Linked DNA regions of Undibacterium sp. KW1. The protein of the gene in region 1 interacts with the protein of each later gene in a pairwise test. Links are inferred from orthologs where the notes say so. Each region holds a gene or a part of one and is shown on either strand. Other genes may lie near its edges.

Evidence for each region. Proteins that work in one complex are often made in the same cells at the same time.
Region 2: the proteins of UNDKW_RS04455 (region 1) and UNDKW_RS25140 interact in binary tests that used the Escherichia coli proteins (3 or more experiments, as listed by UniProt). The link is inferred for Undibacterium sp. KW1 from one-to-one orthologs.

Annotation. Positions count from the first base shown.
Region 1 is NZ_AP018439.1:990,698-995,171, reverse strand. Bases 776-3,759 are described here. They hold UNDKW_RS04455 (glutamate-5-semialdehyde dehydrogenase), read right to left. Parts: upstream 2,909-3,759; coding sequence 1,643-2,908; downstream 776-1,642. Other genes in these bases: holA (DNA polymerase III subunit delta), read right to left, coding at 3,038-3,759; UNDKW_RS04460 (CopD family protein), read right to left, coding at 1,191-1,613; UNDKW_RS04465 (class I SAM-dependent RNA methyltransferase), read right to left, coding at 776-1,083. Also shown: more of UNDKW_RS04465, read right to left, coding at 1-775; more of holA, read right to left, coding at 3,760-4,057; LPS assembly lipoprotein LptE, read right to left, coding at 4,059-4,474. UniProt on the Escherichia coli protein: Catalyzes the NADPH-dependent reduction of L-glutamate 5-phosphate into L-glutamate 5-semialdehyde and phosphate. The product spontaneously undergoes cyclization to form 1-pyrroline-5-carboxylate.
Region 2 is NZ_AP018439.1:5,587,082-5,593,564, forward strand. What follows is about bases 2,334-5,111. They hold UNDKW_RS25140 (sulfate/molybdate ABC transporter ATP-binding protein), read right to left. Parts: upstream 4,366-5,111; coding sequence 3,301-4,365; downstream 2,334-3,300. Other genes in these bases: UNDKW_RS25135 (CysB family HTH-type transcriptional regulator), read right to left, coding at 2,350-3,282; cysW (sulfate ABC transporter permease subunit CysW), read right to left, coding at 4,384-5,111. In the rest of the region: UNDKW_RS30690 (GGDEF domain-containing phosphodiesterase), read left to right, coding at 1-406; rfaE2 (D-glycero-beta-D-manno-heptose 1-phosphate adenylyltransferase), read right to left, coding at 403-882; UNDKW_RS25130 (ferritin-like domain-containing protein), read right to left, coding at 1,175-2,038; more of cysW, read right to left, coding at 5,112-5,289; sulfate ABC transporter permease subunit CysT, read right to left, coding at 5,292-6,146; UNDKW_RS25155 (EAL domain-containing protein), read right to left, coding at 6,431-6,483. UniProt on the Escherichia coli protein: Part of the ABC transporter complex CysAWTP involved in sulfate/thiosulfate import. Responsible for energy coupling to the transport system.

The DNA.
Region 1 (4,474 bases):
CTTGGGCAAACCCAGATCCGCAGTGAACAGGAACACACTCCAGCCAGCAAAGCGCTGTTTGAGTGTGGTACTGAAGGCACTGAAGAAATCCTTGGCCATATCATCTTCTTCCATCGTGCTGTCACCGCGCACACCGATACGTTCACCGTAAGGCGGGTTGGTCAGCAAGATGCCTGGCTCTGTCGTTGGTGCCTTGATTTCCTGCGCTTCTATCTGTTTCAGCGGCACGTCAAAACGTATGCCCGCCTTGTTCAGGTTATTGCGTGTCATGACTATCATGTCGCCAGAAATGTCGCTACCGAAAATCGTTGGCTCAGCCGGCAAAGGATGTGGCTTGGCGCTGGCCTTGATCTGTGCCCAAGCATCGGCATCGAACTGATGCATTTTCTCGAAAGCGAATTCACGCTTCAGGCCTGGTGGTATGCCCGCCAGGATTTGTGCAGCTTCGATGAGGATGGTGCCAGAACCGCACATGGGATCAAACAAAGGTGTGCCCGGCTTCCAGCCTGCGGTGCGCAGCAAGCCTGCTGCCAGGTTTTCACGCAAGGGCGCGTCACCGGTTTCCAGACGCCAGCCGCGCTTGAACAAAGGTTCGCCAGAGATATCCAGATACACCGTAAAATTGCGTGCATCCATGAAACCGACGATGCGCATGTCAGGGTTCTTGGTATTGACTGAGGGGCGCTGGGTGAATTGGTCGCGGAAACGGTCGCAGATCGCATCCTTGATTTTGAGCGTGGCAAAGTCCAGGCTCTTCAACGGTGATTTGACTGCCGTGACATCAACACGGATGGTATGGTGATAGCCAAACCAGTCTTCCCAGGGCTGGGCCAGCACCAGGTCGTAAATATCATTTTCATTGGTATAGCCAGAATGCGCCATACGCATCAACACGCGCGAGGCTATGCGTGAATGCAGGTTGATACGCCAGCCATCATGCAGGCTGCCTGAGCAATGCACACCGCCCGGCACCTGATTATGGACAGTCATGGTTTTATCCAGGGCTGCAATTTCTCCGAGCTCTTCAGCCAGGGCTATTTCCAGGCCACGTGGGCATGGGCAAAAATAAGAATAACGCGTCATAGGAGTACCCTTTATCCGTTAAAAAAAACGATGGTGAATATTCACCGCCAATTGTTGGCCTGGAGTTCTGCACTCCAGGTCAACCGTACTTGGAAACCTCGTCAAACCTAAAAAGGTTTGACGACTACCAAAATCAATATCGCCAGCAACAAAATCACCGGCACTTCATTAAACCAGCGGAACCAGACATGGCTGCGCTTGTTAACGCCCTTCTCAAACTTTTTCAGCAAACTGCCACAGGCGTGGTGATAACCTATCAGCAAGATCACCAAAGTCAGCTTGGCATGCAGCCAGCCATTACCCGGGCCCTTCCATATGCCATAGCCTAGCCACAACCACAGGCCGAAGATCAGTGCCAGTACCGCCAATATCGTCATGAAACGGTACAGCTTGCGCGCCATCAGCAACAGACGCTCTGTCGTCGGCGGATGATTTTCCATCGCCAGGTTGACAAGGATACGGGGCATATAAAACAGGCCTGCGAACCAGGACGTGACGAACAGGATGTGAAAAGCTTTTACCCAGAGCATGGCTTACTTTCTTTATTGGTGTTTCATTGCTACTGACGTATTTCGCCGTGACCAAAGACTACATACTTCATGGAGGTCAGACCTTCCAGTCCTACCGGGCCACGGGCATGCAGCTTGTCATTCGAGATACCTATCTCAGCACCCAGGCCATACTCAAAACCGTCAGCAAAACGCGTGGAAGCATTCACCATCACCGAGGCTGAATCAACTTCGCGCAAGAAACACAGGGCGTGGCTATAGTCTTCTGTGATGATGGATTCTGTATGTTTGGATGAATAATCATTGATGTGCGTGATGGCTTCATCCAGATCAGCCACTACTTTGATGGCCAGGACAGGCGCCAGGTATTCAGTGCTCCAGTCTTCTTCTGTTGCTTTGGCCAGATGCGGGTAGCCTGCCAGTATTGCAGCGGCGGCTTCATCGCAACGCAATTCCACCTGCTTGCCTGCATACAGTTCAGCCAGTGCTGGCAAGACCTGGGCTGCAATACCTTGCGCGACCAGCAAGGTTTCCATGGTGTTGCAGGTACCATAGCGGTGGCACTTGGCATTGAATGCGACATCCACGGCTTTTTTGAGGTCAGCCTTGTCATCGATATACACATGGCAGATGCCATCAAGATGTTTGATCATGGGCACGGTGGCTTCTTGCATCAAGCGTGCGATCAAGCCCTTGCCGCCACGCGGGACGATGACATCGACATACTGCGGCATGGTAATCAGTTCACCAACAGCGGCGCGGTCTGTGGTCTCGACGATCTGTACAGCATCGGCAGGCAAACCAGCACCGGCCAGGCCTTCCTTGACCAGTTTAGCCAGCGCCTGGTTGCAATGGATAGCTTCTGAGCCACCACGCAAAATGGTGGCATTGCCACTCTTGATGCACAGGCCGGCGGCATCCACCGTCACATTCGGGCGTGCTTCGTAAATGATGCCGATGACGCCCAGCGGCACGCGCATTTGCCCTACCTGTATGCCGGTGGGGCGGTATTTCATGTTCGAGATTTCACCTATGGGGTCAGCCAGGCTGACGATCTGCTCCAGGCCCTCTGCCATGGTGGCAATCGCCTTGTCAGACAGGGTCAGCCTGTCAAGCATGGCGGCTTCCATGCCTGCTGCCTTTGCTGCCGCCAGGTCAAGTTCATTGGCAGCGCGCAAGGCAGCAGCTTCACGCCTGATGGCAGCAGCGATCAGGGACAGGGCCTTGTTCTTGGCGGCGGTATCGGCTTTGGCCATGGCGCGCGATGCTGCGCGGGCACGGATGCCGAGGTCGTTCATGTAGTGCTTGATATCCATATCGTCATTCAGAGAACGTCTGGTCCTCATAGTCGTTGATCAGCCACCAGCAAGGTGGTGAGGGAATTCAATTTCCGGTTTGATAAACCGCTTAATCGGGTGCAGGCCAGATTATCTGATGAGCAGCTTTTATGCTGTCCTGGCCACTCTCAAACCCAATTGCAACAAGGCATCCCAGGGGTCACCTGCAAATGCCTTCGCTCGTAAACCTTTTACCATCTTATCGACTTGCGATGCCTCTTGCAGTGCAGCCCGCAAATTTGCCAGGCTGACGCGGCGCAAGGCGGGGTCCATGAGTTTTTCCCGTGGGCCCCAGATGCGGTATTCTTTCAGCAAGGCTGACAAGGGCCTGCCCTGTGCCATGCCCGACTTTAGTTTCAGCAAGGTACGTATCTCTTCTGCCATGGCCCACAAAACCAGCGGCAGGGCTTCGCCCTCACCTTTCAAACCATTCAACATGCGCACTAGTCTGGCGACATCACCGGCCAGCATGGCTTCGTTGAGCTTGAAGACATCATAGCGCGCCACATTGAGCACGGCATCATGGATTTGTTCAAAACTCAGTTTGCCAGCTGGATGAAGCAAGGCCAGTTTCTGAATTTCCTGATGGGCTGCCAGCAAGTTGCCCTCTACCCTGTCGGCAATGAAATCCAGGCTTTGCCGGTCTGCACTTTGCTGTTGCAAGGACAGACGCATGCTGATCCAGCCTGGCAATTGATTGCGCTCTACCAGCGGGATATCGATATACACCGCGGCTTGCTGCAAGCTGCCTACCCAAGCGGCTTTTTGCGTGGCCCAGTCCAGCTTGGGCAAGGTGATCAGGGTCAGGTTATCGGGCGACAGATTCGCTACACAATCCTGCAGAGCCTGGCCACCATCCTTGCCGGGCTTGCCGGTAGGAATGCGCAAATCGATGAGTTTTTTATCACCAAACAGGGATTGCGACTGATTCGCGGCCAGCAAGGCACCCCATTTGAAACTGCGTTCCACCGTCAGGATTTCGCGCTCGTAAAAACCTTGCGATTTTGCGGCACGACGTATCTTGTCTGCGGCTTCCAGCGCCAGCAAATGCTCATCACTGGTGATCACATACAGTGGCGCCAGTGTTTTCGCCAGATGGCCATCAAGGGCATCGAAGCGTAATTGCATATCAGTCGTCCATCTTTACAACAGCCAGCCTGCGCATGATTTGCTGCACCAGGTCACTTTGCATATCACGGTACAGCAAGACTTCTTCTGCCTCTTTCGCCAGTACCTGTGATTCATTAAAGGTGATATTGCGCTTCAACTGCAGATCTACTGGTTCCAGATATTCCTTGCCTACATTATTGCGGACACGGAAACGGAAGTTATAAATCAAATTATATTCACGCACGCGACCCTGGCTGTTCAGTGACAGGATTTGTTTTTCGCGGGTTTCACTCAATACTTCGAGTACCACTTGCGCGTCCTTGGCCTCAGACATGATCTGGGTCTGGCCATTGGCACGGATATGGCGGCGCAATTCACCACCCAGGGCCGAGCTTTCTGGCATGCCGATATAAATACTTTTAAACGGCAAGGCAA
Region 2 (6,483 bases), 4.6 Mb from region 1 along the record:
GGCCATCAGCGTAGAAATTACCGAAGGACTATTGCTGGATGCCAGCCAGAAAATCACCAGCAAGCTGTTGCAGTTCCGCGACGCCGGGATACAGGTGGCGCTTGATGATTTTGGTACCGGCTATTCTTCACTGTCCTACCTGAAGAAATTTGATATCGATTACCTCAAGATAGACCAGTCCTTCGTCCGTAACCTGGCAACGGATGCCAGTGATATTGTCTTGTCTGAAGCCATCATCATGATGGCGCACAAGCTGGACCTGAAAGTCATTGCCGAAGGGGTAGAGACGCAACAGCAACATGACTTGCTGAAACAGGCAGGCTGCGATTTTGCGCAAGGTTATTTATTCTCGAAACCCTTGCCACCGGAAGAGTTTGAGATCTTACTGCAGCGACAAAAAACTTAAGCGCCTGAGCGTACTTTGGCCAGCAATTTGCTGGTCGAACGGTCATGCTCAAAATCGATGGCTGCCACCGTACCACCATAGGCCAGCACCGCCTGACCTTCGGGTATGGCTGTCATATCATAGTCACCGCCTTTGACATATACATCGGGATGCGCTGCCAGCACTACCTGTAAAGCGGTATCTTCATCAAATTCCACCACCAGGCTGACAGACTCCAGCGCTGCCAGTACCGCCATACGGTCTGCACAGGTATTGACGGGCCGGTCATCGCCCTTGCCCAGGCGTTTGACCGAGGCATCAGTATTCACCGCCACCACCAGCGAAGCACCAAATTCGCGTGCATCAGCAAGATAGCTGACATGACCACGGTGCAGGATGTCGAATACGCCGTTGGTCATGACTACCGGTTTTGGAAGCTCGCGTACACGTTCCGACAATTGCTCGCGGGTAGTGAGTTTTTTTTCGAATTCTGGCATGGAAATAGTTCAGTATTTTTTTGAAAAACCACTCACCACAGAGGCACGGGGAAAATCGTAATCGTAATTTATTGTAGGTTGGGCTACGTTTCATCAGCCCAACACTCGGCGTATAAATAGCGTATTCGTTTATCAAAGGCACAGTGTTGGGCTGGTAAATCGTAGCCCAACCTACGGAAAACCACGCGATTTTCCTCTATGCCCCTCTGTGCCCCTTGTATTGAATGGTCTTGAATTTATAAACAAAAACGCCGCTAATGATTAGCGGCGATTGTACATGCTCAAACCAGCTTTATGCAGCGCTAGGCAAGCTGCCAGGCAAAATAACCAATCTTTGCGCGACTTCCTTGCGATAGCGGTTCAGGTCTTGCACTGTTTCAAAAGTACGCTCGAACAGCAGCGACATATTATGCAGGATGCGATCGACGACTTTCTTTTCCCACACGCCGTCAAACTTGATCTGGCCATCGAGCCAGCGTTCCAGCCAATCAGGGTCAGGCAGACGTGATTGTATGGTGTCGTTCGGGAACAATGCCTGGTTGACATGCAAGTTGGTCGGGTGCAAAGGTTTTTCGGTACGTCTGGCGGACGCCATCAGGACGCCGATCTTGGAAAATGCGGCACGGGCGACGTCGCCGACTTCGGCCAGGGATTTTTTCATGTAGCGCAGATAAGCACCGCCATGGCGTGCTTCGTCCTGGCTAATGATTTTGTAGATATGCTTGATGACAGGTTCGGTATGCCAGTCAGATGCACAGCGGTACCAGTGGTTCAGGCGTATCTCACCGCAGAAATGCAACATCAGGGTTTCCAGCGGTGGTGCGGGGTCGAACTCGAAACGTACATTGTCGAGTTCTTTTTCTGTCGGCACCAGCTCAGGGTGGAAGCGGCGCAGGTACTCCATCAGGACCAGGGAATGCTTTTGTTCTTCAAAAAACCAGATGGACATGAAGGCACAAAAGTCACTGTCGCCACGGTTATCACGCAAGAACATTTCTGTCGCTGGCAGCGCAGACCATTCAGTAATGGCATTCATCTTGATGGTTTGCGCCTGTTCAGGTGTCAGTTTGCTGGCGTCATACTTATCCCAGGGGATGTCTGACTCCATATTCCAGCGCACTTGCTCCAAAGACTTAAACAATTCAGGGTAAAGCATGGTCAACCTCTGATAAAAAATGCAGAAATTAGAATAATTTGCCTAATTTTACCAGAGAGATGTGACGCCTTCACGACAGTGCCTGAATTGCTGAAAATTTAGGCGGGAACACAACAGAAAAATAAGACTTGCGCAAAATTGTCCCAGCAAGGCCTTGCCTGGGAAAGCTCCCTTGCAAGGGAGCTTTGTTTCATCGGCGGACAACATATTGTCCGAAACCCCGATTGCACCGTAGCGACGAAGACAGTACTTTAGTACCGAATTTATCAACTGCCGGAGCTGCAACGCAGCTGGGGCGGTTTTACGCAAGTCTACGCTAATTCATTTTCACTGACTGCTTGTCGCACCTCATCCCTGTCCAGATTAGGTGCAAACTGTTGTATGAATTCATAGGTATAAGCGCGCAGGTAAGCGCCACGGCGTACCGCCAGACGTGTCACATTCGATGCAAACAAGTGGCTGGCCGAAATTGTCCTCAAGCCATGTGCACGTTGCACTTCTATGGCCATCGAAGCCACCAGACCCACGCCCAGACCCAGCGCCACATATTGCTGGATAACGTCAGAATCCATCGCAGTCAGGACGATATCGGTGCGCAAGCCAGCCAGGCGGAATGCGTCATCAATATGACCACGACCGGTAAAACCAACGTCATAAGTAATCAGTGGATAATTCGACAGGTCTTCCAGCGTCAGTTCTTCCTTGCTCAGGAGTGGATGACCTTCTGGTACGACGACAACGTGATTCCATTCATAGCAGGCGAAAGAAGCCAGGTCCTTGAACTGTGACAGACCCTCGGTCGCAATACCGATATCGGCCTTGCCAGACAATACCCATTCAGCAATATGTTCCGGGGAACTTTGTTGCAGGGCTATGCGCACTTCAGGGAAAGCCTGACGAAAGCCTTGTACCACCTTGGGCAGCACATAGCGCGCCTGGGTATGGGTAGTAGCGATTGTCAGCGTGCCTTTGGACTGGTCAGAATAGTCCTCGCCAGCCTGGCGCAGGTTTTCTGCTTCCAGCAGCAATCTTTCTATGATGGGCAATATGTCCTTGCCAGGTTCTGTCAGACCGGTCAGGCGTTTGCCATTACGTTCGAAAATATCGACACCAAGTTCTTCTTCCAGTTCACGGATCTGGCGGCTGACGCCGGGCTGGGAAGTAAACAAGACATTCGCCACTTCAGTCAGGTTATAACCACGGCGTGATGCTTCACGGATAGAGCGTAGTTGTTGGAAATTCATGGGGCACCTTATTCTTTATTATTGAGCATCGACAAAAACATGCAGGCGTTTTGGGCGCACTACCAGGGCTTCGCCGACTTTGAGTTTCAGTTGTTCATAGCGTTCTGTAGAAATCATGGCTTCGACCAGTTCGCCGTTGTCATCTCTTTCCAGTTCAAGCTGGGCCAGCGGGCCTATGCTGTGGACGCGGCGGAGTTGCACATTGAGGCCTGCCGCTCCGGGCGAATAGCGGTCTATTTCGAGTTCATGCGGGCGCACATAGCCAGTACCAAAAGCGTCACGGGTTTCGGCATGGCCTGGCGCTTCAAAAGGCACACCGCCAGCATCAAGTATGCCTTCATGAATACGGCCACGGAACAGGTTCACATTACCGAGGAAGCCATAGACAAAAGGCGTAGCCGGATTATGATATACCTCAGCCGGAGCGCCTACCTGCTCCACCTTGCCGTGATTCATCAGGACGATCTTGTCAGCCACTTCCAGCGCTTCTTCCTGGTCATGCGTGACGAAAATACTGGTCACATGCAATTCATCGTGCAGGCGACGTAACCAGCGGCGCAACTCCTTGCGTACCTTGGCATCGAGCGCACCGAAAGGTTCGTCGAGCAAAAGTACGCGTGGTTCTACTGCCAATGCACGTGCCAGCGCAATACGCTGACGCTGGCCACCTGACAATTGCGGTGGGTAACGGTCAGCCAGCCAATCGAGCTGCACCAGTTCCAGCAGCTTGGTGACTTTCTCCTTGATCTCACTTTCTGATGGGCGCACATGGCGTGGCTTGACGCGCAAGCCGAAAGCAATGTTTTCAAAAATCGTCATATGCTTGAATAAGGCATAGTGCTGGAATACAAAGCCAACCTGGCGTTCACGCACATGCTGCGCAGAGGCATCTTGCCCGTCGAGCAAAACCTGGCCACTGTCGGCATATTCCAGACCGGCGATGATGCGCAACAGTGTGGTCTTGCCGCAACCTGATGGCCCCAGCAAGGCGGTCAGTTCACCATTCGGGAAATCCAGCGAGACATTGTCCAGTGCGGTAAAACTACCAAAGCGTTTTTGTAATTGATTAACAGCGATACTCACGGTGAACCCCTTCTCTCTTTATTCTTGCGGCAATTGGCGGTTTTCATTGGTACGCCATTCGACTAATGTTTTCAGCGCGAGTGTCAGCAAAGCCAGCAAGGTCAGCAGTGACGCGACAGCAAAGGCGGCGGTGAAGTTGTACTCGTTATATAAAATTTCGACTTGCAACGGCATGGTATTGGTCTCGCCACGGATATGGCCGGACACCACTGATACCGCACCAAACTCACCCATGGCACGCGCATTACACAGAATCACGCCATACAGCAAACCCCATTTGATATTTGGCAAAGTCACGTACCAGAAAGTCTTCCAGCCAGATGCGCCGAGCACCAGTGCAGCCTCTTCTTCTTCGCTACCCTGCGCCTGCATCAGCGGTATCAATTCACGAGCGACAAATGGAAAAGTAACGAAAATGGTTGCCAGCACAATGCCAGGTACCGCAAACAAAATCTTGATTTCATGATCACGCAGCCATTCACCAAACCAGCCCTGCGCACCAAACAGCAAGACATAGATCAGACCGGAGATCACGGGAGACACTGAAAACGGCAAATCAATCAGCGTCAGCAAAACATTTTTGCCACGGAATTCAAACTTGGCGATAGTCCAGGCTGCCGCTACACCAAACACCAGGTTCAGCGGCACGGCTATGCCCGCAGCTATCAGGGTCAGTTTGATGGCTGACAAGGCATCTGCTTCTACTATCGCTGCCAGGTAAACTTCCCAGCCTTTTTTCAGTGCTTCGGCAAAAACGGCTGCCAGTGGAATGAATAAAAACAGAGTCAGGAACAGCAATGCAGTCACGGTCAAGACTATACGTACCCACAACGGTTCCAGCGTTGCCGCTGGTGTGATCGCAGGTTCATGCCTGCGTGCAGTGATGGGCGTCTTGACGGGCGTATTGATGGCGGCTGTCGTCATGATCAATCCCTCCCTGCATTTTGGCGGCTGCGCGTCCAGGCCTGCAACGCATTAATCGTCAGCAACAGGGTGAACGACAGCAACAGCATGACCACAGCTATCGCTGTCGCCCCGGCATAATCATATTGTTCGAGTTTGGTAATCATGAATAGCGGCGTAATTTCAGAAATCATGGGCATGTTGCCAGCGATAAAAATCACTGAGCCATATTCACCGGTAGCGCGGGCAAAGGCCAGTGCAAAACCCGTCAGCAAAGCCGGTATTATGCTGGGCAAGATCACGCGCAAAAATGTCTGCAGATGACTGGCACCCAGACTGACGGCTGCTTCTTCCAGTTCTTTTTCAGCCTCCTCCAGCACGGGTTGTACAGTGCGCACCACGAAAGGCAGGCCGATGAATGTCAGCGCAATCAAAATACCGAGAGGCGTGTAGGCAACCTTGATACCCAATGGTGTCAGCAATTTGCCTATCCAGCCATTTGGTGCATACAGGGTTGCCAGCGTAATGCCTGCCACTGCTGTCGGCAGGGCGAATGGCAAATCCACCAGTGCATCGATGAGACGCTTGCCAGGAAACTTGTAGCGCACCAGCACCCAGGCAACGATGCCGCCAAAGAAGACATTGATCAGCGCACCCAACAGGGACGCACCAAAAGTCAGGCGGTAAGATGCCATCACACGGTCAGACGTGACGGTATTCCAGAAAGCCTCCCAGGTCATGGTAAAGGTTTTCAGGAACACGGCAGAAAGCGGTATCAGGACAATCAAGCCCAGATAAAACAGGGTAAAACCCAGAGAAAGCTGAAAGCCGGGCATCACCCGTCTTGCCCTTTTATTTGATCCTAAAAACTGCGCCATGCTTAGCCTTTATTACAGATATGACTATCGATGAGCAATCTTCCCAGTATTTTGTTATATAGAAAACGAATTTTTTCTTATGCTTAAATACGTTTTTCGCATATAGATTAGACGTTAATGAGCAAAAATACCAAAAAATTATTTATAAGTCATTGAATTGACGATGAATCGGGCATTTTTTGGTTTTGCATATGCAGAAAGCGCAAAAACGCAGAAACACCTCTGCAAGCATCTGCATCGGTGATCTCTACTGATCTCTACGTTAGTTGTTGAGATGGAAAATCTCAGGCGAGTTTGAATTCCTCTTCGTAATGGAAGCTCAGCTTGCTTTCTTCAC